DNA from 3 places in the Streptomyces sp. NPDC088810 genome. Region 2 is predicted to be linked to each of the others. Evidence: riboswitches for the same ligand, from Rfam matches in the RefSeq annotation. Region 2 holds a riboswitch; each other region holds the start of a gene.
What was found. A riboswitch is a leader RNA that binds a small molecule or an ion and turns the genes downstream of it on or off. The one in region 2 is predicted to bind cyclic di-AMP.

Region 1 (10,439 bases), on a different contig from region 2:
GTGCTTGACGCGCTTGGCGCCCGCCGCCTCCGGGAACGGCTCCGCGGTCGCCGTACGGGCCAGCAGCCCTGTCGAGGACAGCAGCACCCGGCACGGGTCGTCGGCCACCTGCAGCGGCACCGTGGCCGCCGGGGCGCCCGCGGACTCCAGCAGGACCGTGCGCCGGTCGGTGCCGAACTTCTTGGCCACGGCGGCCAGCTCGGCGGAGACCAGCTGGCGCAGCTCCGCGTCCGACTCCAGGATCCGGGTCAGCTCCTCGATCTCCGCGGTGAGCTTGTCCTTCTCCGCCTCCAGCTCGATCCGGTCGTACTTGGTGAGCCGGCGCAGCGGCGTGTCGAGGATGTACTGCGTCTGCACCTCGCTCAGCGAGAAGCGCTCGATCAGGCGCTCCTTGGCCTGCGCGGAGTTCTCGCTGGACCGGATGATCCGGATGACCTCGTCGATGTCGACCAGCGCGGTCAGCAGGCCCTCGACCAGGTGCAGCCGGTCGCGCTTCTTGCCGCGGCGGAACTCGCTGCGGCGCCGGACCACGTCGAAGCGGTGGTCCAGGTAGACCTCCAGCAGCTCCTTCAGGCCCAGGGTGAGCGGCTGGCCGTCGACCAGGGCGACGTTGTTGATGCCGAAGGACTCCTCCATCGGCGTCAGCTTGTACAGCTGCTCCAGGACGGCCTCCGGCACGAAGCCGTTCTTGATCTCGATGACCAGGCGCAGGCCGTGCTCGCGGTCGGTGAGGTCCTTGACGTCGGCGATGCCCTGGATCTTCTTCGCGTTGACCAGGTCCTTGATCTTCGCGATGACCTTCTCGGGGCCGACCGTGAACGGCAGTTCGGTGACCACCAGGCCCTTGCGGCGGGCGGTGACGGTCTCGACCGTGACGGTGGCGCGCATCTTGAAGGTGCCGCGGCCGGTCGCGTACGCGTCCCGGATGCCGTCCAGGCCGACGATCCGGCCGCCGGTGGGCAGGTCCGGGCCCGGGACGTGCTTCATCAGCGCGTCCAGGTCGGCGTTCGGGTTCCGGATCAGGTGGCGGGCGGCGGCGATGACCTCGCGCAGGTTGTGCGGCGGCATGTTCGTCGCCATGCCGACGGCGATGCCCGAGGAGCCGTTGACCAGCAGGTTGGGGAAGGCGGCGGGCAGCGCCACCGGCTCCTGCTCCTGGCCGTCGTAGTTCGGCGCGAAGTCGACCGTGTCCTCGTCGATCGACTCGGTCATCAGGCTCGTCGCCTCGGCCATCCGGCACTCGGTGTACCGCATGGCGGCCGGCGGGTCGTCGTTGCCCAGCGAGCCGAAGTTGCCGTGGCCGTCGACCAGCGGCACGCGCATGGAGAAGGGCTGCGCCATGCGCACCAGGGCGTCGTAGATCGACGCGTCGCCGTGCGGGTGCAGCTTGCCCATGACCTCGCCGACGACACGCGCGCACTTCACATAGCCGCGCTCGGGGCGCAGGCCCATCTCGTTCATCTGGTAAACGATCCGGCGGTGCACCGGCTTGAGACCGTCACGGGCGTCCGGCAGGGCGCGCGAGTAGATGACCGAGTACGCGTACTCGAGGTAGGAGCCACGCATCTCGTCCACGACGTCGATGTCGAGGATTCTCTCCTCGAACGAATCGTCGGGCGGCGGGGTCTTCGTGCTGCGGCGGGCCATCGCTGCCTGGCTCCTTCTGATCTGGTCGCTCGCCTACGGGGCGCTCGTGCTGCTGAAGCGTTTGACGGATCTGACGCGGACCATTGTGGACCTAGGCACTGACAACCCGTGCCACCACCCGGTCGGGGCGGGCCTCGCCGGACCGGCGGAGCAGAGTCCGACGCAGGCTACGCGATCCGCTGTGGGCGTACGTCCCGCGGGAACTTCGCCGAGGCCCCGCACGCTTTGCATACAGTGGCAGGAACGGCAGGAAAACCGCGGTTTCCATCAACCGCCTCCGCTCGCGAAGGGACGTACATGCCCATGGGTCACACGACCACAGCCGAGGCAGGCTCCGGGGGCCTGACAGCGACCGAGCACCGCCTGGCCAACGGTCTGCGCGTGGTGCTCTCCGAGGACCACCTGACCCCGGTGGCGGCGGTCTGCCTCTGGTACGACGTCGGCTCCCGCCACGAAGTCAAGGGCCGTACCGGCCTGGCTCACCTTTTCGAGCACCTGATGTTCCAGGGCTCCGCGCAGGTGAAGGGCAACGGCCACTTCGAGCTGGTGCAGGGCGCCGGCGGCTCGCTCAACGGCACCACCAGCTTCGAGCGCACCAACTACTTCGAGACCATGCCCGCCCACCAGCTGGAGCTGGCGCTCTGGCTGGAGGCCGACCGCATGGGCTCGCTGCTGGCCGCCCTGGACGACGAGTCGATGGAGAACCAGCGGGACGTCGTCAAGAACGAGCGCCGCCAGCGCTACGACAACGTGCCGTACGGCACCGCCTTCGAGAAGCTGACCGCGCTCTCCTACCCGGAGGGCCACCCCTACCACCACACCCCGATCGGCTCCATGGCGGACCTGGACGCGGCCACCCTGGAGGACGCCCGCCAGTTCTTCCGCACCTACTACGCGCCGAACAACGCGGTGCTCTCCGTGGTCGGCGACATCGACCCCCAGCAGACCCTCGCCTGGGTCGAGAAGTACTTCGGCTCCATCCCGTCCCACGACGGCAAGCCCGCGCCCCGCGACGGCTCCCTGCCGGACGTCATCGGCGAGCAGAAGCGCGAGGTCGTCGTGGAGGAGGTCCCGGCGCGCGCCCTGATGGCCGCCTACCGGCTCCCGCACGACGGCACGCGCGCGTGCGACGCGGCGGACCTCGCGCTGACCATCCTCGGCGGCGGCGAGTCCTCCCGGCTGTACAACCGGCTGGTGCGCCGGGACCGTACGGCTGTCGCGGCCGGCTTCGGCCTGCTGCGCCTGGCCGGCGCGCCCTCCATGGGCTGGCTGGACGTGAAGACCTCCGGTGACGTCGAGGTGCCGGTCATCGAGACCGCCATCGACGAGGAGCTGGCCCGGTTCGCCGCGGAGGGTCCCACTCCGGAGGAGATGGAGCGCGCCCAGGCGCAGCTGGAGCGCGAGTGGCTGGACCGGCTCGGCACGGTCGCCGGCCGCGCCGACGAACTGTGCCGGTTCGCGGTCCTGTTCGGCGACCCGCAGCTCGCCCTGACCGCCGTCAAGCGCGTCCTGGAGGTGACCCCGGCGGAGGTCCAGGAGGTCGCCAAGGCCCGTCTGCGGCCCGACAACCGCGCGGTCCTCGTCTACGAGCCGAAGTCCCCGCAGGCCGCCCCGGACGCCGAGGTCCCCGAGGACCCGGAGCAGGAAGCCACCGTAGAGGCCGGCAACGAGAACGAGGAGACGGCCAAGTGACCGAGCTCGCCACCATGGACTTCCACCCCCAGCCGCAGCCGGGCGAGGCCAGGCCCTGGGCGTTCCCGGCCCCCGAACGCGGCACGCTCGACAACGGCCTGACCGTGCTGCGCTGCCACCGCCCCGGTCAGCAGGTCGTCGCCGTCGAGGTGCTGCTGGACGCGCCGCTGGACGCCGAGCCGACGGGCCTCGACGGTGTCGCCACGATCATGGCGCGGGCCTTCTCGGAGGGCACCGACAAGCACTCCGCCGAGGAGTTCGCCGCCGAGCTGGAGCGCGCGGGTGCCACCCTGGACGCGCACGCAGACCACCCCGGCGTCCGGCTCAGCCTGGAGGTCCCGGCCTCCCGCCTGGCCAAGGGCCTCGGGCTGCTCTCCGACGCCCTGCGCGCGCCCGCCTTCGCCGAGAGCGAGGTCGAGCGGCTGGTCCGCAACCGCCTGGACGAGATCCCGCACGAGCTGGCCAATCCCTCCCGCCGGGCCGCCAAGGAACTCTCCAAGGAGCTGTTCCCGGCGACCTCGCGCATGTCCCGGCCGCGCCAGGGCACCGAGGAGACGGTCGAGAAGATCGACGCCGCGGCCGTACGCGCCTTCTACGACCGCCACGTGCGGCCGGGCACGGCAACCGCGGTCGTCGTCGGCGACCTGACCGGCACCGACCTGGACGGGCTGCTCGGCGACACCCTGGGCGCCTGGACCGGCACCCCGGGCGAGCCCCGGCCGGTGCCGCCGGTGACCGCGGACGACACCGGGCGCGTGGTCATCGTGGACCGGCCCGGCGCCGTCCAGACGCAGCTGCTCATCGGCCGGATCGGCCCCGACCGGCACGACCGCGTGTGGCCCGCCCAGGTGCTCGGCACGTACTGCCTCGGCGGCACCCTCACCTCTCGCCTGGACCGCGTCCTGCGCGAGGAGAAGGGCTACACCTACGGCGTGCGCTCCTTCGGGCAGGTCCTCAGGTCCGCGCCGGACGGCACGGGCGCGGCGATGCTCGCCATCAGCGGCTCCGTGGACACGCCGAACACCGGCCCGGCCCTGGACGACCTGTGGAAGGTGCTGCGGACCGTCGCGGCGGAGGGCCTGACCGACGCCGAGCGGGACGTCGCCGTGCAGAACCTCGTCGGCGTGGCGCCGCTGAAGTACGAGACCGCGGCGGCCGTCGCGAGCACGCTGGCCGACCAGGTCGAGCAGCACCTGCCCGACGACTTCCAGGCGACGCTGTACCGGCAGCTGGCCGCCACGGGCACGGTGGAGGCCACCGCGGCCGTCGTGAACGCCTTCCCGGTGGACCGCCTGGTGACCGTCCTCGTCGGTGACGCGGCCCAGATCAAGGCGCCGGTGGAGGCGCTCGGCATCGGTGAAGTGACCGTGGTGGCGGCCGAGTAACGGCACGCGCGCGTGGGCCCTGGCGACCTTCGGGTCGTCAGGGCCCTGCTGTTCCACTCGTTCCCTCAGATGCCCGTTTTGGGGCGGAGGTTGCCTGTCTGCCCTGTGGGATGCGCTACAAAAGCCCCGCTGCGTTTGAGGATTGAAAGCGCGCCGCCGTAGCGTCATCCGGGCTGTTCGTCAGGCAGTGCGCCGCACCCGCGGCACCGGACAGTCATCGCCGAGTCCCCGTACGGCGCGAGCCAGGGGAGCCGGGGACCCACCGTCCCTGGGGTGAATCGGGCGCCCGCGCGGCTGCGAGGGGGCCCGTAGGAGACCTTCCTGCTCCGAACCCGTCAGCTAACCCGGTAGGCGAGAGGGAAGGAAAGGACCAGCCACTTCATGGCGTTCATGTGCGCCACCGGGAAGCACCGCAAGCCCGGCCGGGTCAAGCGGACCACGGCCCAGGCGGCCGGCGTCGCGGCCCTCACCACCACCGGCGTGATCGGCACCCTCGCCGCCTCCCCGGCGCTCGCCGCCGAGAGCCCCACGGAGCAGACCGGCCTCGTCCCCGTTCTCACCGTGACCGAGGACGTCCCCCGGCAGATCGACGCGCAGGCCACCGCCCAGCAGCAGGCCGCCGAGCAGAAGGCCGCCGAGGAGGCCGCGGCGAAGGCCGCCGCCAAGCGGGCCGAGGAGGTGCGCGCGGCCAAGGCCCGTGCCGCCCGCGAGGCCGAGCGCAAGCGGCTGAACACCTTCGTCGCCCCCATCGGGCACTCGTACGTCTCCACGGGCTACCAGGCCAGCAGCTCCCTGTGGTCCTCCGGTTCGCACACCGGCATCGACTTCCATGCGGCCAGCGGCACGGCCGTCCACGCGGTGGGCTCCGGCACGGTCGTCTCCACCGGCTGGGGCGGCGCGTACGGCAACCAGATCGTGATCCGGATGGCGGACGGCATGTACACGCAGTACGGCCACCTGTCCTCCATCGGCGTCACGGTGGGCCAGAAGGTCGTCCCGGGCCAGCAGATCGGCCTGTCCGGCGCGACCGGCAACGTCACCGGCCCGCACCTGCACTTCGAGGCCCGGACCACCCCCGAGTACGGCTCGGACGTCGACCCGATCGCCTACCTCCGCAAGCACGGCGTGAACGTCTGACGCCCCGCGCACGACCCTACGAAGCCCCGGCTCACCTAGCCGGGGCTTTCGCCGTTTTTCGCAGTGTCCGCCGGATCCGCTGACCAAAAAATATCCATGGATTACGACCCGCCGTCGGAAATTCCGGCTCATTGGAATAGAGTCACGGAACACACGTCCATCGTCGACGTTTCACGGGGATTAAGGCGGAGGTCGGTCATGCGTATTCCGGCGCACTCGGTGTGCACCGCTGTCCGGGACGACATCGTCGCGGGTGTCTACAAGCGCGGCAGCCGCCTCACCGAGGAAGTCCTGGCCCGCCGGTACGGCGTCTCGCGCGTCCCCGTGCGCGAGGCCCTGCGCACCCTGGAGGCCGAGGGCTTCGTGGTGACGCGCCGGCACGCGGGCGCGTGCGTGGCCGAGCCGACCGAGCAGGAGGCCGCCGACCTGCTGGAGATGCGGATGCTGCTGGAACCGCTGGGCGCCGCCCGGGCCGCCCAGCGCCGCACCGAGGCCCACCTGAAGGTGCTGCGCGGCCTGGTGCGGCTGGGCCAGGAGCGGGCCAGGCGGGGCGGCAGCGACGATCTGCGTTCGCTGGGCGGCTGGTTCCACGAGACGCTCGCCCAGGCCTCCGGCAGCCCCTCGCTCACCTCGATGCTCACCCAGCTGCGGCACAAGATCGCCTGGATGTACACGGTGGAGGCGCCGGCCAGCCCGATGGAGTCCTGGACGGAGCACGGCGCCATCGTGGACGCGGTGGCGCGCGGGGACGCCGAGCGCGCGCGGGCGCTCACCACGCTGCACGCCGAGCGCGCGACGGGCGCGCACCGGCTGCGCTTTTCCGGTGCCGCGGAGCGTGTGAGGACTTCGCAACAAGCCGTAAACATGTCGGGCCAGCGGCATTAACACGGGCGCCGTATACAAAGAGGGGTTATTCCGGGGCGGAGTGTTTTCTGCTGCCCGAATTCATGGTGCGGTAATTCATGCGGTTTTCCCGGGCCGCCGGTGAATCGACGGCACCGGGCGGACGCGCATACGGCGAAGCCGCGCCGCCCCGAAAGGCGAACGCGGCTCCGGCGCTCTGTGCGGTGCTCGCTCAGACGGTCTCGGGCAGCTCCTCCAGGCCCTCGGAGACCAGCTTGGCCAGCCGGTCGAGTGCGGCGTCCGCACCCTCGGCGTCGGAGGCGAGGACGATCTCCTCGCCGCCCTGGGCGCCCAGGCCCAGAACGGCGAGCATGGAGGCCGCGTTGACGGGGTTGCCCCCGGCCTTGGCGATCGTCACCGGGACGCCTGCGGCCGTGGCGGCTCGGACGAAGATGGAGGCGGGGCGGGCGTGGAGGCCCTCGGCCCAGCCGACGTTGACGCGGCGCTCAGCCATGTGTTGCTGCCCTTCGGTGTTCAGGGTTGTCTAGACCAGTTTCCCATATCGTGAAGCGTGCCCGGAGGGGACGTCCGTCCCCTTCCGCCGTGGCGCCGGACCGCGGCCTCGGTCCGGCTTCCCGTCCTCCACAGACTGCCTCGCGCCGTTGTCGTACGCGAGCCGTACTCTGGGGCCCATGCAGACCTCGGCGGACCGGCAGGACCGGCACCAGTACCCCGCCCACTGGGAGGCGGACGTGGTGCTGCGTGACGGGGGCACCGCACGCATCCGGCCCATCACCGTTGATGACGCCGACCGCCTGGTCAGTTTCTACGAGCAGGTCTCGGACGAGTCGAAGTACTACCGCTTCTTCGCGCCGTACCCACGGCTCTCCGCCAAGGACGTCCACCGCTTCACGCACCACGACTTCGTGGACCGGGTGGGACTCGCGGCCACCATCGGCGGCGAGTTCATCGCCACCGTACGCTATGACCGCATCGGCGCCGACGGCATGCCCGCCTCCGCGCCCGCCGACGAGGCCGAGGTCGCCTTCCTCGTGCAGGACGCCCACCAGGGCCGCGGGGTCGCCTCCGCCCTGCTGGAGCACATCGCGGCCGTCGCACGCGAGCGGGGCATCCGCCGCTTCGCCGCCGAGGTGCTGCCCGCCAACACCAAAATGATCAAGGTGTTCACGGACGCCGGGTACACACAGAAGCGCAGCTTCGAGGACGGTGTCGTCCGCCTGGAGTTCGACCTCGAACCCACCGACCGCTCCCTCGCCGTGCAGCGCGCGCGGGAACAGCGCGCCGAGGCCCGCTCGGTACGACGGCTCCTCGCGCCCGGCTCGGTCGCGGTCGTCGGCGTCGGGCGCGCACCCGGCGGAGTGGGCCGCAGCATCCTCGGCAACATCCGCGAAGCGGGCTACACCGGCGGTCTGTACGCCGTGAACAAGGTCTTCCCGGAGGACCTCAAGGAGGTCGACGGGGTGCCCGCGCACCGCTCGGTGCGGGACATCGGCGGGCCCGTGGACCTCGCCGTCGTCGCCGTACCGGCCGAGCAGGTGCCCGCCGTGGTCGCCGAGTGCGGCGACCACGGCGTCCAGGGACTGGTCGTGCTCTCCGCCGGATACGCCGAGAGCGGCCCCGAGGGGCGCGAACGGCAGCGGGCCCTCGTCCGCGCCGCGCGCGCGTACGGCATGCGGATCATCGGCCCGAACGCCTTCGGGATCATCAACACCGCCCTGGACGTCCGGCTGAACGCCTCGCTCGCCCCCGAGATGCCCCGCCCCGGCCGCATCGGCATGTTCGCCCAGTCCGGCGCCATCGGCATCGCCCTGCTGTCCCGGCTGCACCGGCGCGGCGGAGGCGTCACCGGGGTCACCGGCGTCTCCACCTTCGTCTCCGCCGGCAACCGCGCCGACGTCTCCGGCAACGACGTCCTGCAGTACTGGTACGACGACCCCGAGACCGACGTCGTCCTCATGTACCTGGAGTCCATCGGCAACCCCCGCAAGTTCACCCGCCTCGCCCGGCGGACGGCGGCGGCCAAGCCCCTCGTGGTGGTGCAGGGGACCGGCACGGCACCGCAGGGCCACGCGGTACGGGCCACGCGGCTGCCGTACGCGACCGTCTCCGCGCTGCTGAGGCAGGCCGGCGTGATCCGGGTCGACACGATCACCGAACTGGTCGACGCGGGGCTGCTGCTCGCGCGCCAGCCCCTGCCCGCGGGCCCGCGCGTGGCGATCCTCGGCAACTCCGAGTCGCTGGGCGTGCTGACGTACGACCGGTGTCTGGCCGAGGGGCTGCGGCCGGCCCGGCCCGTGGACCTGACGACCGGGGCGACCGCGGAGGACTTCCACCGGGCGCTCGCCGCCGCGCTGGCCGACGGCACGAACGACGCCGTCGTCGTCACGGCGATCCCCGCGATCGGGGAGGGCTCGCCGGGCGACGCCGAGCTGGCGGAGGCGCTGCGGTCGGCCGCGGCCGCCGTGCCGGGAAAACCCGTGCTGGTGGTGCACGTGGAACTCGGCGGACTGGCCGAGGCCCTGTCGGCCGCGGCGAGCACCGCCCCCGGGGCCGGCGACAGGGCGCCCGGCCCCGCGGGAGCGGCCGTCCCCGCCGCCCTCACCACCCCTCCCGAAGGCACCCACCTCATCCCCGCCTACCCCGCCGCCGAACGTGCCGTCCGGGCCCTCGCCGAAGCCGTGAAGTACGCCGGGTGGCGGCGGGAGGCGACCGACCCCGGGAAGGTGCCGGAGTACGACGACGTCGACGAGAAGGGGGCCGCCCGGCTGATCGGCGAGCTGCTCACACGCGGGCAAGGGCTCACCATCTCCGACGCGGAGACCTGCGAGCTGCTCGGCAAGTACGGCATACCCGTGCGCCGCGCCCTGCCCGCGCCGACCCCCGAGGCCGCAGTCGAGGCCGCCCGCGCGCTCGGCTACCCGGTCGCCCTCAAGGCCACCGCCCCGCACCTCAGGCACCGCGCCGACCTCGGCGGGGTCCGCCTCGACCTCGCCGACGAGGATCAACTGCTGCGGGCGTACACCGAGTTGACCGAGCTGTTCGGGCAGCCGGAGGAACTGCGGCCGGTGGTGCAGGGCATGGCACCGCGCGGCGTCGACACGGTCGTACGCGCGGTGATCGATCCGGCGGCCGGCGCCGTGCTGTCCTTCGGCCTGGCCGGCGCCGCCTCCCAGCTGCTCGGCGACATGGCCCACCGGCTGGTCCCGGTCACCGACCGGGAGGCGACCTCGCTGGTGCGGTCGATCCGGACGGCACCGCTGCTGTTCGGCTGGCGCGGCTCCACCCCCGTGGACACCCCGGCCCTGGAGGAACTGCTGCTGCGGGTGTCCCGGCTGGTCGACGACCACCCCGAGGTGGTCGCGGTCACCCTGGAGCCGGTCGTCGTCGCCCCGCACGGCGTGAGCGTCCTCGGCGCCACCGTCCGGCTCGCGCCCCCGCCGGCCCGCGACGACCTGGGCCCGCGCACGCTGCCGGCCTACTGAGCGGGACCAGGGGGGACGGATGGAAATCGCCGGACGGAAGCTGCCCGAGGGCAGTTGGTGGGACTGGGAGATCATCGCCTGCGACGCCGGGCAGCTGCGCCTGGCCGCCGGGTACGACCTCGCCCACCACCACGGACTAGAGGTGATCTTCACCGACCCGCTCTTCGTCTCCTGCCCGCCGGCCTTCCAGGACCCCGTCTTCCGGCCGCCCACGACCGAGGAGACGACGCGT
Region 2 (10,439 bases):
TCCAGCCATCGGTGTCCCTCACTCCCCCGGCGTCGCGATCCGGTCGTACGCGTCCTGCCCACCAGTGTGTCGCCTCGCCCACGGCTTCCGCGTCACCGCGACGTCACAGCCTCGCACCAGCCGTACCCTGAACCCCCTGGCGCAATTTGCTTGCGCATGCATAAAATGCATGCGCCTTTAGTGGTCGACAACACGCACCTGGGGGACCCATGAACCGCCGCTTCCTCTTCGTCCTGGGCAGCGCCCGCCCGGACGGCAACACCGAGCTGCTGGCCCGCGCGGCCGCCGAGCAGCTGCCCGCGGAGGCCGAGCAGCAGTGGATCCGCCTCGCCGACCACCCACTGCCCGATTTCGTGGACCTGCGCCACGACAGGCAGCACGTACGGCCGCCGTCGGACACGACCACCGGCCTGCTGCTGGACGCCACGCTCGCGGCGACGGACATCGTGATCGCCTCGCCGCTGTACTGGTACTCGGTGTCCAGCCTCACCAAGCGCTACCTGGACTACTGGTCGGCCTGGCTGCGCACCCCGGGCATCGACTTCAAGGCGACGATGGCCGGCCGCACCCTGTGGGGCGTCGCCGCGCTGGCGGACCACGAGCCGTCCGTCGCCGATCCGTACGCGGGCACCCTCAACAACTCGGCCGCCTACCTGAAGATGCGCTTCGGCGGGGTCCTGCTGGGCAACGGCAGCGGGCCCGGCGACGTACGCGAGGACACCGAGGCGCTGACCCGCGCGAAGACGTTCTTCGCCCGGGAGGCGCCACTCGCGCGCTTCCCGCACCAGACCGCGTAGGCAGGTCTAGGCGCTGATGTCCTTCGCCGTGAACCGCGCCCAGGCCGCCGAGCCGAACACGGCCGCGTACAGCGCCTGGAGGCCGAGGTTCTTCACCAGGTCGTCCCAGTAGACGGGGTCGCGCATCAGGTCGGCGAAGGACAGCCAGTAGTGCGGGAACAGGTAGGGCTGCACCGCGTGCAACTGGGGTATCTGGTCGACGATCTGCACCGTGATGAGCAGCCCGACCGTGGTCGCCATCGCCGCGATGCCGCTGTTGGTGAGGGTCGACACGAACAGGCCGAGGGCCGCCACACCGACCAGTGAGGCCGCGACGACCAGGGCGATCAGCAGGGCGCGGCCGAGTCCCTCGGCGAAACCGATCCGGGTGCCGGAGATCGTCGTCAGCTCCCCCATGGGGAAGAGGAGGGCGCCGACGAGCAGCGCCGAGACCGTGACGACCAGGGTGGCCAGCAGACAGAAGGCCAGCACGGTCGCGTACTTGGTGAGCAGCAGCCGGGTGCGGCCTGCCGGAGCGACCAGCAGATAGCGCAGGGTGCCCGCGCCCGCCTCCCCGGCGATCGCGTCTCCCGCGACGACCCCGACCGCCATCGGCAGGAAGAACGGCAGGGTCGCGGCGAGCGCGGTGAACACCAGGAACAGCCCGTTGTTGGTGATCTGCGTGATGAACGCCGGCCCCTCGCCGTTCCCGCCGCCGACCGTCCCGCCGCCCCGCGTCTCGATTCGCACCGCGACCCCGACGAGCACCGGCACCGCGGCGAGCACCCCGAGCAGGGCGAGCGTGCGCCAGCGGCGGACGGTGGTGACCAGCTCGCTGCGCAGCAGTCCGAGGCTCCACAGGGGGTTCGGCCGGCGCACGGCACCCGGCTGGAGCACGTCAGCCCGCGACATCGAAGCCCTCCCCCGTCAGTGCTACGAACGCGTCTTCCAGCGAGGCCCGTTCGAGTGTCAGGCCGCGGACGCGTACGCCCGCGGCGACCAGGGCCGCGGTCAACTCGGCGAGGTCCCGCTCGGGTGGTTCGCCGGTGACACGGTCGCCGCCGGCGGTCACGTCCCCGACTCCCAGTTCCTTCAGCACGCGGGCCGCTTCGGCCCCGTCCGGGGTGGTGACCACCAGCCGGCCGCGCGCCCCGGCCGCAAGCTCGGCCACCGCGCCCTGGACGACGAGCCGGCCCTGTGCCATGACCGCCGCATGGGTGCAGACCTGCTCGATCTCGTCCAGGAGGTGGGAGGAGAGGAAGACGGTCGTACCGTCCGCGGCCAGCTCCCTGATCAGGGTGCGGATCTCCCGCATGCCCTGCGGGTCGAGGCCGTTGGTGGGCTCGTCCAGGACGAGCAGTCTGCGCGGCTGGAGCAGCGCGGCGGCCAGCCCCAGACGCTGCTTCATGCCGAGCGAGTACGCCCTCGCCTTCTTGCCCGCGGCGGCCGCGAGGCCGACCCGGTCCAGTGCCGTGGCGACCCGGGCCGGCCGGGTGCGCGGGTCGGCGGTCGGGTCGGCGGCGTCGTAGCGCAGCAGGTTGTCCCGGCCGGAGAGGAAGCCGTACAGGGCGGGGCCCTCGATGAGCGCGCCGACCTGTGGAAGGACCGTACGGGCCGCCCGGGGCATGGGCCGGCCGAGCACCCGGGCCGTGCCCGCGGTCGGCTCGATCAGGCCCATCAGCATGCGGATCGTGGTGGTCTTGCCCGAGCCGTTCGGGCCGAGGAAGCCGAAGACGCTGCCCGCCGGGACGGTCAGGTCGAGACCGTCCACGGCGAGCTGTCCGCCGCGGTAGCGCTTGGTGAGTCCGCGCGTGTCGATCACGGGCACTTCGTCCATCGGCTCCCCCTCGATTCGAGCTCCCGTGAAGGGTCAACGTACGGTCACGCTGCGTAGTGCCCGGAAGCGGTCACTTCTCCGCGTCGGCCGCCTTCACCAGGGCATCCTTGGTCACCGCACCGGCGTACACCTTGCCGTCGTCGGTGATCAGCGCGTTGACCAGGCGGGTGGAGAAGACCGTTCCCTTGCCGAACTTCCCGGAGACCTTCTCGCCGAGCGAGCCGAGGAAGCCGCCGAGGTCGCCGCCGCGGGAGCCGGTGGGCAGGCCGCCCTCGGCGCCGGTGTCGAAGGTGGCGACAGACGTCCAGCCCTTGCCGAGGACCTTCGGCCCGTCCTTGCCCTCCAGGCCCCCGGCGAGGCCCTCGCCGTGCTTCGGGGCGTGCTCGGGGGCCTTCGCCCCGTCCTTCTCCTCGGTGACCTTCGCGCCCTTGGGCGGGGTGAAGTCGAAGGTGGAGGCGGCCGGCTTGGCGAAGGAGACCTGGGTGAAGCCGGCGTCGAGCACGGCGGCGCCGCCGCTCTTCGGGGTCAGCGTGAACTTCAGCGGCAGGCCCGTCTTCGCGTCGACGGCGATGCTGATCGCGCCGACCGTGGTGCCGGACTGCCTGGGCTGGATGAGCAGCTTGTAGGCGTCGCGCCCGGCCACCTGCGCGGTGCCGTCGACGGTGACGGACGTGGTGTCGTCCACCGACTTCAAGGCCTCGTCGGCGAAGTCCTTGGGGGTGGCCGGCGGCTCGGCCCGGCGGTCCTTGCCGGAGCCGGCCGCGGTGGAGTGGTGGACCTGGTTGCTCTTGCTGTCGTAGCCCCAGACGTCCTTGCCGTCGTGGATCAGGCTGTATTCGGCGCCGCTCTCCAGGAGGGACAGTTTCTGCCGGTCGGGGCCGTCGGCGGCGACGCGCAGGGTGTGCGTGCCGGAGACCAGCTCGGTCAGCTTGGCCTGCGGGTCGGCGGCGGAGTCGTCACCGGAGCCGCCCCGGCCCGCGCCGGAGAGCAGGCTGTCCTCGAAGCCGCCGAGGTCGGGCAGGCCGAGGTCGGTGCTGACCTTCACGGTGCCGGACAACTGCTGCACGTCCGACTTGGCGATCTTGTTGATGAGCTGCTGTGCGCTGATCTTCGGCAGGTCGGGGTCGCCGGAGTCGGCGAGCGCCGGGACCAGCCCGATCGTGGCCGCCGCCACCCCCACCACCGCGACCGGGACGGCGTACCGGGCGGCCTTGCGGCGGCCGGAACGCGGGTTCTCGTCCCGCGCGGCGCCCACTGCGTCGTCGGATTCGTACGGTGCCATGTGTGCCTTACCTCCGTCGTCGGCGGCGGCTGTCCTCACGCTGGTCCGCTGGTCCACCTGAGCCGCCATTCTCACCCGAATCGGTGAGGAGTGGTGATTTCCGTGGTTACCATCTGACCAAATCGGCCGTGAGGAAGCGTCAGACCTCGGAGCCAACTCCGTGTACGCCTGCGGTATGACACGCGACGGCGGTGTCTCCACCCGACCCCTAGGGGTCGCGCAGGGCGCCGTCGGCCGTACGGGTTCCGGCCGGGTCAGCCGGCGCGGTGCACGACCGCGTCGCACAGCTCCATCAGCGCCGCCTTGGCGTCGCACTCGCGCAGCGGGGCCAGCGCGGCCCGCGCCTCCTCCGCGTACCGCACGGTGTCCCGGCGGGCCTGCTCCAGTGCGGGGTGCGCGCGCAGTGCGGCCAGCGCCTCGGCGTGCCGGGCGTCGTCGCTGAGGTCGGAGTCGAGCAGCTCGCACAGCGCGATGTCCTCGGGCCGGCCCAGCCGGGCGGCGCGCTCGCGCAGCCGGAGCACCGGCAGGGTGGCGATGCCCTCGCGCAGGTCGGTGCCCGGGGTCTTGCCGGACTCGTGGGAGTCGGAGGCGATGTCCAGGACGTCGTCCGCGAGCTGGAAGGCGACCCCGAGCCGTTCGCCGTACTGGGTGAGCACGTCGACGACCGTCTCGTCCGCGCCGGACATCATCGCGCCGAACCGGCACGACACGGCCACCAGGGAGCCCGTCTTGCCGCCGAGCACGTCCAGGTAGTGCTCGACCGGGTCGCGCCCGTCCGAGGGACCCGCGGTCTCCAGGATCTGACCGGTGACCAGCCGCTCGAACGCCAGGGCCTGCACCCGGACCGCCTCGGGGCCGAGGTCGGCGAGGATCTGGGAGGCACGGGCGAACAGGAAGTCGCCGGTGAGGACCGCGACGGAGTTGCCCCAGCGGGTGTTGGCGCTGTCCACACCCCGCCGTACGGCCGCCTCGTCCATGACGTCGTCGTGGTACAGCGTGGCCAGGTGGGTCAGCTCCACGACCACGGCCGACGGCACGATGCCGGGCGCGTACGGGTCGCCGAACTGGGCCGCGAGCATCACGAGGAGTGGCCGGAAACGCTTCCCTCCGGCGCGGACGAGGTGCTGCGCGGCCTCCGTGATGAACGGGACCTCGCTCTTGGTGGCCTCGAGCAAGCCTTCCTCGACAGCCGCCAATCCGGCCTGGACATCGGCTTCCAGAGCCTGGTCCCGCACGCTCAGCCCGAACGGCCCGACGACGGTCACGAGGGGTCTCCTGTCTGCTGGTGTCTGCTGGCGATTACACGGTTTGTCGATAGGTCGCTGCCATCACTCAAGTCAGCGTATCCGGTCCCTGTTCGATCACCGATAGCGCCCACCGGTCCACCCTGGGCGGTATCGGATCATGACAGACATAGCGGCGATCACATGATAAGAACGGACATTCATTGACTTAATAGCAATCCGGGCACTCTGCCGCGACCTCTCCATCCCTTTTTCGCCACCCCCTACCGCGTCGGCCACTACGACAACGACGCGCACCGCACCCCGGGTTCCACCACCACCCCGACTTCCCGCCTTAATCCCCCTAATCCCCCATGTCTGATTTGAAGCAGTTTGCTATTTCGTGAATTGGCTCACGCTCCCCGTCTGCCCGACCCACCCTCAGAAACCCTGCAAGCCCTTGCCCTGTCGGCGAGTTGAGGGTTGGCAACCGCAAAGGATCAAGCACCCCATACGGCGTCGATCAAGGTCAAAACGCACGTTGTGTGAATCCAGTACTTGTTCCCGACATGTGCTCTCGCATACGTTCCGGGCCGTCGGGCGGACGCCTAATCCTGCCGCCGCCCGCATAACCCATCGACGAACTCATTCGTACGGCAGGAGCGGGGGACCCAGGTAAGCCGCCAGGCCGGACGGCACACGCCGCACCGGCACGGCTCGGGGTGAAGCCGTGCCTCTTCCAGGGCACGGCCGGGCACCTCCCCGCCCGAACCCGACAGCTCACCTCGCAGGCGACGGAGAGGAACACCCCCATGCTCGCTGCCGCTCAGCCCCGCCACACCCGCCTCGTCCGCGCCCTCGCCGCCGTCGGCACCGGCGTCGCCGTCCTCGCCCTGCCGCTCATCGGCGCGACCAGCGCCTCCGCGGCCACCAGCACCACCACGACGGCCTCCACCACCACCGCCGGATACCCGAACAACCTGGACGGCTGGATCCGCGAGTCGCTCGCGATCATGGCCGAGAAGCACATTCCGGGCACCTACAACGGCATCTACCGCAACATCATCCGCGAGTCCTCGGGCAACCCGAACGCCATCAACCTCTGGGACTCCAACGCCGCCAAGGGCATCCCGTCCAAGGGCCTGCTCCAGGTGATCGACCCGACGTTCAACGCGTACCACGTCGCCGGAACGTCGTTCAACATCTACGACCCGGTCGCGAACATCACCGCCGCCTGCAACTACGCGGCCGCCCGGTACGGGTCGATCGACAACGTGTTCGGCGCGTACTGACCGGCTCCGGGCCACGTCCGGCGCTACTGATATCCCGGTCAGTCGGTCGGGAAGAGTCTTTCGAGGACGACGGCGACGCCGTCGTCCTCGTTCGACAAGGTGATCTCGTCGGCCACCGCCTTCAGTTCGGGGTGCGCGTCGGCCATGGCGACACCGCGCGCGGCCCAGTCGAACATCGGGATGTCGTTGGGCATGTCGCCGAAGGCGAGGGCCCGGTCGGCGCAGATGCCCAGCCTCTCGGCTGCCAGCGCCAGCCCGGTCGCCTTCGTCACCCCGCTCGGCTGGAGCTCCACGGTGCCCGGCCCGGACATGGTGACCGTCGCCAGCGAGCCCACCGCCGCGCGCGCCACCGCCGCCAACTCGTCGTCGGAGAGCGTGGCGTGCCGCAGCAGCACCTTGCTGATGGGCTCCGTCCACAGGTCGTCGCGCCGGCCGACGCGCACCGCGGGCAGCGTCGGGTGGGGCATCCGGTAGCCGGGCTCGATGAGCGTGAGTCCGTCGACGCCGTCCTGGTCGACCGCCGCGTAGACCTGCCCCACCTCCGCCTCGATCTTGCCGAGCGCGGTCTCGGCCAGCTCCCGGTCCAGCCGGACCGACCACAGCAGACGGTCGGTGCCGGCGTCGTAGACCTGTGCCCCCTGCCCGCACACCGCGAGGCCCGCGCAGCCGAGGTCCGCGAGCAGCGGCCGTACCCGCGGGGCCGGGCGGCCCGTCACCACCAGGTGCCGGGCACCGGCCTTCGCCACCCGCGCGAGCGCGGCGAGCGACCGGTCGGAGACGGTGTCGTCGCCGCGCAGCAGCGTCCCGTCCAGGTCGGTGGCGATCAGTGCATATGCCGGGGTGGGTGCCATGATCAGAGAATACGGACACCGCGCCCCGCCGACTCACCCCTCGATCCGCGCACTTACGTGCTGCTGCGCCCCAAGTCGCGCGCGCCGACGCCCTGATGGTGGTCCCGTCGCGGCTCCCCGGCTCAACCGTGGGCCGCGGCCAGGTGCTTCGCCAGGCGCGGGGAGGCGAACTCCGTACCGCACACGAAGCGCATCACCGGGCCGTACGACGCCGCCGCCGGCAGACCGGTGAAGTACAGGCCGGGCACGGAGGAGACGTAGCCGGGGCCGAGCCTCGGGGTGCCGCGGCTCACCGCGAGCCCGGTGCGCAGCTCGTGGCCGAGGAAGTCCATCGCCGCGATGTCGACGCGGTAGCCGGTGGCGGCGATGACGTGGTCGGCAGTGAGCTGCTCGGTGCGGCCGCCATGGGTGCGGACGGTGAGCACGGGACTGCCGTCCTGCGCCTCGGCGCCCACCACCCACGCGACCTCCCGCACCTGCACGGCGCTCTCGAAGCGTTCGCGCAGCCACCAGGCGCCGAGCGGGCCGAGGACCCGGCGGACCAGGTGGTGCCGCGTGGCCTCGGGCAGGAACCGGTAGGGGTGCGGGTAGTAGGTGAGCGCCCACAGCGACCAGGCCCGGCCGAACGGGGACTCGGGGCGGAACCTCGGCTGCGCCCAGGGCGGGGCGCCGAAGGCGACCCGGCCGCGTCCGCGCGCGACCACGCGCACCCGTGCACCCGCCTCCGCCGCGAGGGCCGCCGTCTCCAGCGCGGACTGGCCGGCGCCGATCACGATCAGCTCCTTGCCGGCGAACCGGCCGAGGTCGTGGTGCTGGGCGCTGTGCGAGACCGGGCCGGTGGGGGCGGGGCCGTCGGCTGCCGCCCCCGCCAGCTCGGCCGGCAGGTGGGCGAGCCCGGACAGGCCGGTGGCCACGACGACCGCGCGCGCGGTGAACAGTTCTCCGGAGTCCAGTTTGAGTTCGAAGCCGCCCCCGCTGCCGCGGTCGACGGAGACGACCCGCACCTGCTCCAGGTCGGGGACCAGCTTGCGCTGGAACCACTCCCCGTAGGCGATGAAGGTCTCCACCGGGATGATGTCCTCGTCGGTCACCAGGGGGCGGATGCCGGCCGCTTCGCAGTAGTCGGCGAGGGTGTGGCCGGGCTGGGGGCAGTCGAGGTTCGAGGCGGCGGGCGTCGACTTCAGGAGCATGCCCTCGGGCATGTGGTCGCGCCAGCTCACCATGGGGTCGCCGAAGACCCGCACAGGGATGCCGCGCGCCCGCAGGTGGGCGGCGGTGGACAGGCCGAACGGCCCGGCCCCGATGACTGCAACCGGTCGGATCACGAAGTCCCTCCCCAGGACGCGGTGCGCCACGCTGTCGTGGCCTTGCCTACTTCGTGGATGTGCTGCCGCGGCGGCTGGTCCGCCACAGCTGATACAGGTGCTTCGCGCCCGGGCGCACGAACCGGGCGAGCATCGTGAGGAACGGCAGCGGGTCGTCACCCGCGAACCAGGCCAGCTCCGTCCCGCTCGCCCGGGCCGGCGCATGCGGTGTCGTGTAGCCGCTGCGTCGGTAGGCGAGGAGGGCGGGCAGGTCGATGTTCTCCACGATGTAGCGATGGCCTGCGCGCTGTTCCCCCTCCGGTACAGGGCGGCCGGTCAGGTGCAGGTGCAGCGCACGGACGACGTCCACGCCCGACTCGCTCTCGAAGAGGCGGAACTGGGCTCCCACGCGCGGGTTGAAGTCGAGGAGCTTGTACCGTCCGTCGCGCCGGTCGAAGCGCAGGTCGAGGTCGATGATGCCGCTGAAGCCGATCTGCTTGATGAAACGGGCGGCGAGGTCGGCGAGTTCCGGGTTGTCGACGACGTACGCGTTCGCCGTCATGCCGGCATGTGGCGGCCAGGAGCGGACCTTGACGCCGGTGAACAGCGCGAGCGGGCTGGAGTCCTGGTCGAAGCAGGCGTGCACGATCCAGTCCTCGGCCTCCTCGCGCGGCAGGTACTCCTGGAGGATCACGCCGGGCTCCTCGCCCCAGTCCCGGGCCAGGCTGAGCAGTCCCGCGCGCGTGCCGATCCGGGTGGTGCCGTGCACGGCGGGCCGGCGGCGCCGGACGAACGCCTCGCGGTTCTTGGCCACCAGCGGGAAGCGGGCCGTGTCGGCGAAGGCCACGATCTCGTCGTACGACCGCGGGAACGCGGCCGTGGGGCTCGCGACACCGTGCTCCGCGCACAGTTCGTGCAGCCCCTGCTTGCTGGCCAGGCGGCGGGGCAGTGCGGGGTCCACGCGCGGGAAGAGGAAGGGCCCGGCCAGGTCGCCCTGGTGCTCGGCGATCAGGACGGCGGCCTCCTCGTCCGTCGGTATCAGGACGGCCGGGCGGCCGATCCGGCGTCCGATGCGCAGCAGGCCCTCGACCAGCCGGCCCGGGTCCTCCGCACCGGTCGTCGGCCACACGAACGCCTTCGTCAGGTAGCGCGAGGAGGCCGCCGGTGTGTACGGGTCCTCGGTGATGGCGTACATGGGCACGCCGAGGCGGCCCAGGCTGCGGATCGCGCCGACTCCGCCGTGGTGCAGCGGGTAGTCGCCGAACTTGACGATCAGTCCCGGCACGTCGCGGTCGGCCTGCACGGGCACGCTGACGGCACTTGCGGCCACGGGTCCCCCCACGTGTCCCCCCAACGGAACGGACCCACCCCGTCCGTGTCCCAAAGGACGCTAAGCCGGAATTGCCCGCTCCAGCAAGGCTTATCCGGACATTAAGAACTCTTTAGACACTGTGCGAGCAACCTTTCGAGCACCGAGTGAGGCACTGCCCAAGACACGCGGGTGGGCCGTAACGTGTGGCCCGACCACATGGAACGCAGTGCCATGCATGGCCCGGATGAGAGCGAGGCAGCACCCCATGCCCCCCTTCGACGTCCCCGAGGGCGACCCCTTCGGTCCGCACAACCTCCCCTATGGCGTGTTCTCGCCCTCCGGCAGCACGGAGCGGAGGATCGGCGTCCGGCTCGGGAACCACGTCCTGGACGCGGGCGCCGCGGCCGCCGCGCTCGGCTCGCCCCACCAGGCGCTGCTCGCCCGGCCCACCCTCAACCCGCTGCTGGCCGCCGGCCGCGCCACCTGGTCCGACGTGCGGCGTGCCGTCATCTCCTGGGTCACGGACCCGGCACACCGCGAGGCCGTCGAGCCGCTGTTCCAC
Region 3 (10,439 bases), on a different contig from region 2:
TGTCGACGGCGTATGCGATCACGCGGGCCGCGCCGGGGACGCGCGTGACCGTGCTGGAGAAGGAGCCCGGCCCGGCCCGGCACCAGACGGGGCGCAACAGCGGGGTCATCCACAGCGGGATCTACTACCGCCCGGGCTCGCTCAAGGCGCGGTACGCGGTGCGGGGCGCCGCCGAGATGGTGAAGTTCTGCGCCGAGTACGGCATCGCGCACGCCGTCACCGGCAAGCTGATCGTCGCCACCGAACGCGAGGAGCTGCCCCGGCTGCACGCGCTCGTGCAGCGGGGCCGCGAGAACGGCATCCCGGTGCGGGAGCTGGGGCCGGCCCAGATCGCCGAGTACGAGCCGGAGGTGCACGGTCTCGCCGCCATACACGTCGGTACGACCGGGGTGTGCGACTTCGTGGGCGTCGCCCGGCAGCTGGCGCGGGCCTCCGGGGCGGAGATCCGGTACGGCGCGAAGGTCGTGCGGGTGGACCGGCGCCCGGAGCGGGGCGTGGCCGTGCTCACCGCGAGCGGGGACGTCGTACGCGCGCGCGTGCTGGTGAACTGCGCCGGGCTGTACTGCGACGAGGTGGCCCGGCTGACCGGCGACGAGCCCGAGGTGCGGATCGTGCCGTTCCGCGGGGAGTACTACGAGCTGGCGCGGCCGGAGCTGGTGCGGGGACTGGTGTATCCGGTGCCGGACCCGGCGTTCCCGTTCCTCGGGGTGCATCTGACGCGCGGGATCGACGGAGGCGTGCACATCGGCCCGAACGCGGTGCCGGCGCTGGCCCGGGAGGGGTACGACTGGGGGGTCGTACGGCCCCGGGAGCTGGCCGGGACGGTGGCGTGGCCGGGATCGTGGGCGATCGCCCGGCGGCACTGGCGGTACGGGGCGGGTGAGCTGCACCGGTCGGTGTCCAAGGGAGCGTTCCTGCAGGCCGTGCGCAGACTGCTGCCCGCGGCGGAGGCCGGCGATCTGGTGCGGGCCCCGGCCGGGGTGCGGGCGCAGGCGGTGCTGCGGGACGGGACATTGGTGGACGACTTCCTGATCCGGGAGGGGGCGCGGGCGGTGCATGTGCTCAACGCCCCGTCCCCGGCGGCGACGGCGTCCCTGCCGATCGGGCGGGAGATCGGGCGCCGGGTGCTGGAGATGCTCGCGGCGGCCGGCTGAGCGGCCCGGCTGAGCGGGCAGCCGCGCGGGGCGCCGTAAAATCGGTCGTACTGTGTCTGACTCCCTGAACACCCCCGATGCCCCGCTCTCGGCACCCCACGCCCCCGGTGTCCCCGTCCGGCACACCCGGGCCAAGGGGGAGCCGCGCTTTCCGGACGGGCCCAAGGCGGATCCCGCCGGATCGCACTTCGAGCGGCGGATCCGCAGCTTCCAGCCGCGGCGGAGCCGGGTGACGGCCGGGCAGGCCGACGCGCTGCAGCGGCTGTGGCCCGCGTGGGGGCTGGACATCGACGGGCAGCAGGTGATCGACCTCGGCGACCTGTTCGGGAACGACCACCCGGTGGTCCTGGAGATCGGCTTCGGGATGGGCGAGGCCACCGCGCAGATGGCCGCGGGCGACCCGGACACCAACATCCTGGCCGTCGACGTGCACACCCCGGGCCAGGGGAACCTGCTGAATCTCGCCGACCGGAACGGCCTGACCAACGTCCGGGTGGGCAACGGCGACGCGATCATCCTGCTCCGGGAGATGCTCCGCCCGGACGCACTGGACGGGCTGCGCGTCTACTTCCCCGACCCGTGGCCCAAGAAGCGGCACCACAAGCGGCGGCTCATCCAGCCCGAGTTCCTGACGCTCGCCGCGACCCGGCTGAGGCCCGGCGCGATCGTGCACTGCGCGACCGACTGGGAGCCGTACGCCGAGCAGATGCTGGACGTGCTCACCGCGCACCCGGACTTCGAGAACACCCAGCCGGACGGCGGCTTCGCGCCGCGCCCCGACTTCCGGCCGCTGACCCGTTTCGAGGGGCAGGGACTGGACAAGGGACATGTGGTGAGAGACCTGCTGTTCCGGCGTGTCCCGCACAGCGCCGCTGAGCAGGACCGTTAATCCGCTCCAGCCCCTCGCCCCGCCACCGTTAGGGTCGATGCCGTGGCCACCAGTCCTCCGTTTCCGACGTATCCGCCGCGCCCCGGCGACGGTGTGCTCCGCCACCCGCACTGGTGGCAACGCAGGTGGGTGCGGTACGGAGCACTGAGTTCCCTGCTGGCCCTGTCCGGTCTGGTCATCCTCGCGCTGGTGCGGCGGCAGACCGGCACGGAGGGCTTCCTCGTCGGGCTCGGCCTGGCCGTGCTGCCCGTGCCCTGGCTGATAGCCGCCTTCCGCTGGCTGGACCGGGTACAGCCGGGCCCCTGGCGGAACCTGGTGTTCTCCTTCGCCTGGGGAGCCTGTGCGGCGGCACTGATAGCCATCGTGGCCAACAGCTTCGCGACCAAGTGGATAGCCACCTCGACCGCGGACCCGGCAAGCGCCGACACGCTCGGCGCCACGGTGATAGCCCCGATCGTGGAGGAGTCCGCGAAGGCCGCCGCCGTGCTGCTGGTCTTCCTCTTCCGCCGGCGCGACTTCGCCGGGATCGTGGACGGGGTGGTGATCGCCGGGATCACCGCCACCGGCTTCGCGTTCACCGAGAACATCCTCTACCTCGGTACGGCCTTCGGGACCGACCAGCTCACCGGCGACCGCGGCATCGCCTCCGTCACCGCCGCCACCTTCTTCGTGCGCATCGTGATGTCCCCGTTCGCGCACCCCCTGTTCACCGTGCTCACCGGCATCGGCTTCGGTATCGCCGCGCTGTCCGCCGAGCGGCAGCATCTGCGGCGGATCCTGCTGCCGCTCTGCGGCCTGCTGCTCGCGATGGGCATGCACGCCTTCTGGAACGGCTCCTCCACCTTCGGCGAGTACGGCTTCTTCGCCGTCTACGGCGCCTTCATGGTGCCCGCGTTCGCGCTGCTGACCTGGCTGGCGATCTGGACCCGGCAGCGGGAGCTGCGCACCGTGCGGGCGGAGCTGCCGGCGTACGTGCTGGCCGGCTGGCTGGGGCCGGCCGAGCCGTTCGCGCTCGGGTCGATGCGGGCGCGGCGGATGGCCCGGGACTACGCCCGGCACCACCACGGGCGCCCGGCGGCGCGGGAGGTCGCCCGGTACGAGGCGGACGCCACCGCGCTGGCCTTCCTGCGGCACCGGGGGCGGGCGGGGAAGGCCGGCCCCGACTTCGTCGTACGGGAGCAGGAGCTGCTGGACGAGCTGTGGAAGCGCAGGCACGTGGCCCGGCCGGCCCTGGAGTACGCGAGCAGGGCCTCCGTACCGGCGCCGGCGCACTGGGGAGCGGCGCCGTACGGCTATCCGGCGATGCCGTACGCCGCGTACAACCCGTACCGGACGTAGCCGCCGGGGCTGCCGGGGGTGCGGCACCGCCGGAGCGGGGGATCAGCCCGGCATGAGCCAAACGACAGGCCCTAGGCGGAGGCCTGAGTCAGCCGGTCCACCTCGGCGTCCGTGAGCTTCAGCTCCGCCACCCCGACCAGCGCCGGCAGCTGTTCCACCGTCCGTGCCGAGGCGATCGGGGCCGTGATCGTCGGCTGGGCGGCGAGCCAGGCCAGGGCGACGGTGGCGACCGGGGCCTCGTGGGCGGCGGCGATCTCGTCCAGGGCCGCCAGGACCTTCCGGCCGCGCTCGGTGTCGGCGTACTTCTGGGCGCCGCCGGCGCGGGCGCTGTCGACGGTCGTACCGGGCCGGTACTTGCCGGTGAGGAAGCCCGAGGCGAGGGAGAAGTACGGGACGGCGGCCAGGCCCTCGCGGGCGGCGAGGTCCTGCAGCGGGCCCTCGTAGGTGTCCCGGGAGACCAGGTTGTAGTGCGGCTGGAGGGCGACGTAGCGGGCGAGGCCCTCGCGGTCGGAGAACTCCAGGGAGGCCTGGAGGCGCTCGGGGGTGATGTTGGAGGCGGCGATCTGCCGGACCTTGCCCGCCTTCACCAGCCCGTCCAGCGCTCCGATGATCTCCTCGACCGGCACCTGGGGCTGGTCGAAGTGGGTGTAGTAGAGGTCGATGTAGTCGGTGTCCAGGCGGCGCAGGGAGGCGTCGGCCGCGGCCTTGATGTTGGCGGCGGACAGCCCCTGGTACTCCGGGTGCTGGCTGACCTTGGTCGCGATGACGACGTCGGAGCGGTTGCCGCGGGCGTTGACCCACTTGCCGATGATCGTCTCCGACTCGCCGCCCTGGTTGCCCTCGACCCAGGCGGAGTAGGCGTCGGCGGTGTCGATGAAGTTGCCGCCGGCCGCCGTGTAGGCGTCGAGGACGGCGAAGGAGGCCTGTTCGTCCGCGGTCCAGCCGAAGACGTTGCCGCCCAGGGAGAGCGGGAAGACCTCGAGATCGGAAGAGCCCAGTTTACGAAGTGACGTCATACGACAGGTCAACGCCGGCGGGGGAAGACCGCATCCCGCCGCCGGCGTCAATTTCCCGCAAAGTGTCCCGCGCGGGGCGGGGGCGTCAGGGGGTGAGGCCCTTGCCGCGCAGCCACGCCATGGGGTCGATCCCGGTGGCCTGGCCGCCGGGGTGGACCTCCAGGTGCAGGTGCGGGCCGGTGACGTTGCCGGTGGCGCCGACGCGGCCGATGACCTCGCCGGTGGAGACCTTCTGGCCGGCCGTGACGTTGATCGAGGACTGGTGGCAGAACCACAGCTCGGTGCCGTCGTCGAGGGTGAGGATGGTGCGGTAGCCGTAGGAGCCGGCCCAGCCCGCCTCGGTGATCGTGCCGCTGTGGACGGCCTTGATCAGGGAGCCGGTGGGGGCGGCGAAGTCCAGACCGGTGTGGTAGCCGGAGGACCACATCGAGCCGGCCTGGCCGAAGGTCGAGGTGATCGTGTACGAGGAGGTCGGCAGCGTGTACTGCTTGGCCAGCCGGGCCAGCCGCGCCTCCTCGGCCTTCTTCTCGGCGGCGGCCTCCGCCTTCTCCTTGGCCGCGGCGGCCTTGGCGGCGGCTTCCTTCTCGGCCCGGGCGGCGGCGTCGGCGGCCTGCTTCTCGGCGGCGGCGAGCGCGACGGCGGTGGCCTTGCTGTCGGCCTGGCCCTGCTGCTGCTCGGCCTGGGCCATGATCCGGTTGCGCAGGGCCTCGCCCGCGTCGGTGCCGTCCTCGCTGTCGGCGGTGGCCACACCGACGCTGCTGAGCGTGGTGGTGGCCTCGGCGGCCGGGGCGTCGCCGGAGCCTTCCTCGAAGAGGGAGCCGACGGAGGGCAGGTCCGGCAGGGAGATGGAGACCGGCGGCTTGCCGGTGTTGGCGCTGGCCATGCCGCCCGCGCCGACCGCGGCCATGACGCCGACGCCGAGGACGGTGGAGCTGCGCGCGAAGCCGCCGCGCTGTTTGGCGACGCGGTGCCGGCCGCGGACCGGGGCGACGGATTCCTCGGTCGGGTTCCACTCCTCCCAGGAGCCCTCCTCGGCGCGGTAGGAACCGTAACCGAAGGTCTCGGTCTCGCGCTGAGCCGGTATGAACGGGGCTTCTGGGGCAGGCCGGTTGGACGCCACGCAGGCGTACTCCTTTCCTTCCTCCGCCTACCGGGTTAGCTGACGGGTTCGGAGCAGGAAGGTCTCCTACGCGCGTAAACCGGTCGTGGACTCCATGAGTTCACGACGGCATCCGCGTGATTCACCCCAAGGTGGTGGTTCCCCGGTTCCCTTGCGGGATTCGGCGCGTGCGCACGGAGCCGCCTCTGGTGACGGCTGGGACGACCGCGCTGCGTTATCGAACGTTAATAGACTTGCCAGTCACTTTCCAAGCCGTTCGGCTTGATCGTTCACGCTTTTGCCGGTGCAGCTATCGCCCACTACCCCGCCAAAACGGGCGAGTTGACCTGACCTCGGAAGAGTTCAGGAGTCACTTCGGGTTTTGATGGCGACTCAGATGTTATGCGTACGCGCTCGCCCGGTCACCTTCGGTGACGACCGTCAGGGCCGCCGCACGGCGAGCAGCGCCATGTCGTCGGTCATGCCGCCGCCGCAGTGCCGGCGCACCTCCGCGGCGAGCCGGCCGAGCAGTGCGGCCGGGCCCGGGAAGGTGCGCCCGGCGAGCCGCCGCTCGGGGTCGTAGAACCGGCCGTGGGCGTCCCGGGCCTCCGAGAGGCCGTCGGTGTGGAAGAGCAGGGTGGCGCCGCTCGGGAAGCAGGCCTCGGTGGCCCGGTCCGGCCACAGGCCCAGGTCGCCCATGCCGAGCGGCAGCGCGGGTTCGGCGGGAGTCAGGGTGCGCAGGGTGCCGTCGGCGTGCAGCAGCAGCGGCGGCGGGTGGCCGCGGTTGACGATCCGTACGAGGCCCTCGCCGTGCGGGAGCTCGGCGAGGACCGCGGTGGTGAACCCCTCGAACGCGTCGATCCCGTCGCGCCGGGTGCCCTCGCGGGCCAGCGCCCGCTCCAGCCGCTCGGCCACCTGCTCCAGCGTGGCCTCCTGCTCGGCCGCCTCCCGGAACGCGCCGATCACCACGGCGACGGCGGCCACCGCGCCCATGCCCTTGCCGCGCACGTCCCCGACGACCAGCCGGACGCCGTGCGGGCTGTCCTGCACCGCGTACAGGTCGCCGCCGATGAACGCGTCCTGGCGTGCGGCCTCGTAGCAGGCGGCGATCTCGAAGCCGCCGATCCGTGCGTCGGGCTCGGGCAGGACGGCCCGCTGGGCGGCCTCGGCGATCTCCCGGGCGGAGGCGAGCTGCCGGTCGCCGCGCCGGACCACCCGGTTGATGACGGCGGCCAGCAGGGCGACCGTGGCCACGGTGACCACGTCGGTGACGGTGCCCACGGTCGGGTGGGCACCGGCGTCGGTGTGCACGGCGTAGGCGGCGGCGAGGGACGCCAGGCCGGTGAGGACGGTGGTGCGCAGCGCGGACAGGGGGGCGGCGGCCAGCGGGGCGGCGGTGAAGAAAGGGACCGGAGTGAAGTCCTCCGGGGTGAGCAGGCCGTACAGGACCCCGCAGACGACGAGGAGCCCGGGCAGCGCACGGGCCGAGCCTGATCCCGGGCGGCGGCGGACACGCGCCGGCGCGGGCTCGGCACCGAGCCCCGGGTCGGGCACGGGATCGCCGGGGAGCCGGTCTCCCGCCCTGGCGTACGGGCTCTCCTCCACCTTTCCAGGGCGCACCGCGTGTCTCCCACATGTCCGACGTGCCTCCAGGTTTCCGGGCCCCGGGACACCGGGCGACCCCGGTGGACCGAAAGGGGTGTGCGAGTGGTCCCGCGCATGGCGTACACTGGAGTCACAACGACGCGGGGTGGAGCAGCTCGGTAGCTCGCTGGGCTCATAACCCAGAGGTCGCAGGTTCAAATCCTGTCCCCGCTACTGAAGACTCAGGGCCCGGAATCCACTGGATTCCGGGCCCTGAGTGTTTCCGGTACCCGTCCACCGTGCAGCCCACGGCGGACGGGCCGGCGCTCACAGCAAGTGAGCGTTCGGCGCCTTGGCGAGTTCCGCCAGTTCGGGAAGCACGACGACCTGCGCACCCCCGGCGACGAGAACCCCCGTCCCGTCGGCCGCGTGGACGAACGTGTCGGGTTCACGCCACGCGGTGACGACCCTCCGCACCCCCGCCCGCAGAATCAGCTCCGCACAGGGCGCCGGCCGGGACGCACGCCGGGCGCAGGGCTCCAGGCTGCTGTACACGGTCGCGGCAGCCACCCGCGGATCGGCCGGATCGATCTTCGCGAGCGCCGCCTCCTCCGCGTGCACCACAGGATCGGCTCCCTCACGCGAATACCCGCGCGCCAGCTCCGTACCGTCGGCGGCCACCACCACCGCACCGACACTGAACGCCGTCTCCGAGGGCGGGCACTGCGCGGCCAGCTCGCAGGCGGTGCGCAGCCAGTGGCGGTCCGCGGCGGTGGGCAGCGGGCCGGTGCCGGGGGCCGTCGGCACGTACCGCATGAGCACGACGTCCTCGATCCGGCGGGTGTCGAGCAGGCGCAGCCGTCCCCGCTGGTAGGTCCCCGGCCCGAACATGCGGGGCGCCGCGGGATCGCCGACGAACAGCGGGGCGAGGACGAGCTGGAGCTCGTCGGCGAGGCCCTGCTGGAGGAGCTGGGTGTGGACCGTGCCGCCGCCCTCGACCATCAGGCGTCCGACCCCGCGCACGTCGTGCAGGTGCTCCAGCAGGGCCCGCCAGTCCAGCGCGGGGCCGAGCGGGACGACGTCGGCGGTGCGCCCGAGGAGGCGGGCGGCCCGTTCGGCGCCCCGGTCGGTGGTGTAGACGAGCTTCTCGCCGCCGGTGTGCCAGAAGTGTGCGGCCGGGTCGAGGTCGCCGGTGGCGGTGACGGTGACCTTCAGCGGGTACTCCGGCCCACCCGCCGCCGTGCGGGCGGCGCGCCGCTCGGCGGAGTTGACCAGCAGGCGGGGGTTGTCGGCGCGGATCGTGCCGGCGCCGACGAGGATGGCGTCGACGGAGGCCCGTACCGCGTCGACCCGGTCGAAGTCGGCCGGGCCGGACAGCAGGAGCCGCTCGGGGCCGGTGTCGTCCAGGTAGCCGTCGAGGGAGACGGCGGCGGACAGCAGCACGTACGGCAGGGGCATCGGCGCGCTCTCTTTTCCGGAGGCGGGGGGTCGGCAGGGCTTGTCGGTCGGCTGTACGGCTTGGTTCAAGTTTGAAACAAACCTACACTGGCGGCATGACGACCCGCTGGCTCACCCCGGAGGAACAGCGCGCCTGGCGCGCCTACACCGCCGCCTCCCGCCTCCTGGAGGACGCGATCGACCGGCAGCTCCAGCAGGAGGGCGGCATGCCGCACCTGTTCTACACGGTGCTGGCCAATCTCTCCGAGGCCCCCGACCGGCGACTGCGCATGACCGACCTGGCCGAGACGCTGAAGATCACGCGCAGCCGGCTGACGTACGTGGTGACCCGGCTGGAGCGGGACGGCCTGGTGCGCCGGGAGAGCTGCCGCTGGGACAGGCGCAGCTCGCTCGCGGTACTGACGGAGGAGGGGATGGCCGTGTTGGAGCGTACGGCACCCGGGCACGTCGAGACGGTGCGTACCGCGCTGTTCGACCGGCTCACACCGGAGCAGGTGGGACAGCTGGAGGAGATCTGTACGGGGATCGCGCGCGGGCTGCAGGGCGAGGACGCCGCGTCCGGGGGCGGGGACGTCCCGTGGCGGCGCCGTTCGTCCTGCTCGCCGTAGATTGCTTTAACTTTTAAGCAGCGGTAGGGTCCCTGCGAAGCACTGCTTCAAATCTGAAGCAACTCCCCGGAGGGACCCGCATGCCCGACATCCCCGCCGCCACCCAGCGCGCCCGCGTCCGGGTACCGCTGCGCTTCGCCGACGGTTACGGCGCCGACGCGGAACTCGTCACCTTCCACGGCCTCACCGACGGCCGGGAGCACCTCGCCCTCGTCCTCGGCGACCCCGGCCCGGTGCCGCTGGTGCGGCTGCACTCCGAGTGCCTGACCGGTGACGTCTTCGGCTCGGCCCGCTGCGACTGCGGCCCGCAGCTGCGGGAGGCGGTCGAGCGCATCGCCGGCCGCGGCGGGGTCCTGCTCTACCTCCGGCAGGAGGGCCGCGGCATCGGCCTCTACAACAAGCTCGACGCGTACGCCCTGCAGGACCAGGGGCTCGACACCTACGAGGCGAACGCCGCCCTCGGCCTCCCGGAGGACGCCCGCGACTACACGGCCGCCGCGCAGATGCTCACCGCCCTCGGCGTCACCGAGCTGGACCTGCTGTCCAACAACCCCGACAAGGCCGGACAACTGCGCTCGCTGGGCCTCGCGGTCCGGGACCGGGTGCCGACCGGCGTCTTCCCCACGGCCCACAACGTCCGCTACCTCCGCGCAAAGGTCCTCCAGACCCAGCACACACTGCCCCTGGCAGACCTGACGGCGGGCTAGGGCTCGACACCCGGGCCGGCCGACGGGACAGGGAGTCGGTGGCGGCCCGGGGACTCAGCCCGGAGGGGGCCGGGGGACCAGCCCTCTGACGGCGAGCCGGGGACCCGGCCCCGGTGGCGAGCCCAGCGATCAGCTTTGGCGGTGGGCCGGGGCAGCGCCCCTGAACGGCGGACCCAGAGACAGCCCCGGCGGCGAGCGGAGGCCCCCCTGACGGCGAGCCGAAGGATCAGCCTCGGACCGAGCGGGGACCCAGCCCCGGCTGCTAGCCCAGCGCTCAACTCTGGAGGCGGACCGGGGCAGCGGCCCTGAGGGCAAATCACAAGACAGCCCCGGCGGCGAACTGACGACTCCCCCTGACGGCGAGCCCAAGGATCAACCCTCTGACCACGAGCGGGGACCCGGCCCCCGGCGGGGAGCCGAGCGATCAATCCTGGCGGCAGGCCGGGGCAGGGCGCCTGACGGCGGAGCCCACGACAGCCCCCCTGACGGCGAGCCCAAGGATCAACCCTCTGACGGCGAGCCGGGGACCCGGCCCCGGTGGCGAGCCCAGCGATCAGCTCTGGCGGTGGGCCGGGGCAGCGCCCCC

Region 1: another riboswitch for cyclic di-AMP. It lies ahead of ACIP4Y_RS34840 (M23 family metallopeptidase); the one in region 2 lies ahead of ACIP4Y_RS17135 (transglycosylase SLT domain-containing protein).
Region 3: another riboswitch for cyclic di-AMP. It lies ahead of ACIP4Y_RS24205 (M23 family metallopeptidase); the one in region 2 lies ahead of ACIP4Y_RS17135 (transglycosylase SLT domain-containing protein).

Annotation. Positions count from the first base shown of each region.
Region 1 covers NZ_JBIVJQ010000015.1:126,787-137,225, forward strand. Annotated here, with positions in the region: gene ACIP4Y_RS34825 (DNA topoisomerase (ATP-hydrolyzing) subunit A) at 1-1,647, opposite strand, end outside; gene ACIP4Y_RS34830 (M16 family metallopeptidase) at 1,945-3,339, shown strand; gene ACIP4Y_RS34835 (M16 family metallopeptidase) at 3,336-4,724, shown strand; cyclic di-AMP (ydaO/yuaA leader) riboswitch at 4,933-5,093, shown strand; gene ACIP4Y_RS34840 (M23 family metallopeptidase) at 5,106-5,861, shown strand; gene ACIP4Y_RS34845 (GntR family transcriptional regulator) at 6,060-6,746, shown strand; gene ACIP4Y_RS34850 (HPr family phosphocarrier protein) at 6,937-7,218, opposite strand; gene ACIP4Y_RS34855 (GNAT family N-acetyltransferase) at 7,397-10,207, shown strand; gene ACIP4Y_RS34860 (hypothetical protein) at 10,227-10,439, shown strand, end outside.
Region 2 covers NZ_JBIVJQ010000004.1:534,011-544,449, forward strand. Annotated here, with positions in the region: gene ACIP4Y_RS17105 (hypothetical protein) at 1-9, opposite strand, end outside; gene ACIP4Y_RS17110 (flavodoxin family protein) at 210-797, shown strand; gene ACIP4Y_RS17115 (ABC transporter permease) at 804-1,688, opposite strand; gene ACIP4Y_RS17120 (ABC transporter ATP-binding protein) at 1,675-2,613, opposite strand; gene ACIP4Y_RS17125 (outer membrane lipoprotein carrier protein LolA) at 2,684-3,895, opposite strand; gene ACIP4Y_RS17130 (polyprenyl synthetase family protein) at 4,150-5,160, opposite strand; cyclic di-AMP (ydaO/yuaA leader) riboswitch at 5,746-5,925, shown strand; gene ACIP4Y_RS17135 (transglycosylase SLT domain-containing protein) at 5,931-6,410, shown strand; gene ACIP4Y_RS17140 (HAD family hydrolase) at 6,449-7,261, opposite strand; gene ACIP4Y_RS17145 (FAD-dependent oxidoreductase) at 7,384-8,586, opposite strand; gene ACIP4Y_RS17150 (ATP-grasp domain-containing protein) at 8,633-9,874, opposite strand; gene fahA (fumarylacetoacetase) at 10,143-10,439, shown strand, end outside.
Region 3 covers NZ_JBIVJQ010000007.1:381,622-392,060, reverse strand. Annotated here, with positions in the region: gene lhgO (L-2-hydroxyglutarate oxidase) at 1-1,154, shown strand, start outside; gene trmB (tRNA (guanosine(46)-N7)-methyltransferase TrmB) at 1,207-2,043, shown strand; gene ACIP4Y_RS24215 (PrsW family intramembrane metalloprotease) at 2,086-3,381, shown strand; gene ACIP4Y_RS24210 (aldo/keto reductase) at 3,453-4,397, opposite strand; gene ACIP4Y_RS24205 (M23 family metallopeptidase) at 4,483-5,517, opposite strand; cyclic di-AMP (ydaO/yuaA leader) riboswitch at 5,525-5,693, opposite strand; gene ACIP4Y_RS24200 (PP2C family protein-serine/threonine phosphatase) at 5,938-7,116, opposite strand; tRNA gene ACIP4Y_RS24195 (tRNA-Met) at 7,241-7,314, shown strand; gene ACIP4Y_RS24190 (dihydrofolate reductase family protein) at 7,408-8,538, opposite strand; gene ACIP4Y_RS24185 (MarR family winged helix-turn-helix transcriptional regulator) at 8,634-9,146, shown strand; gene ribA (GTP cyclohydrolase II) at 9,227-9,853, shown strand.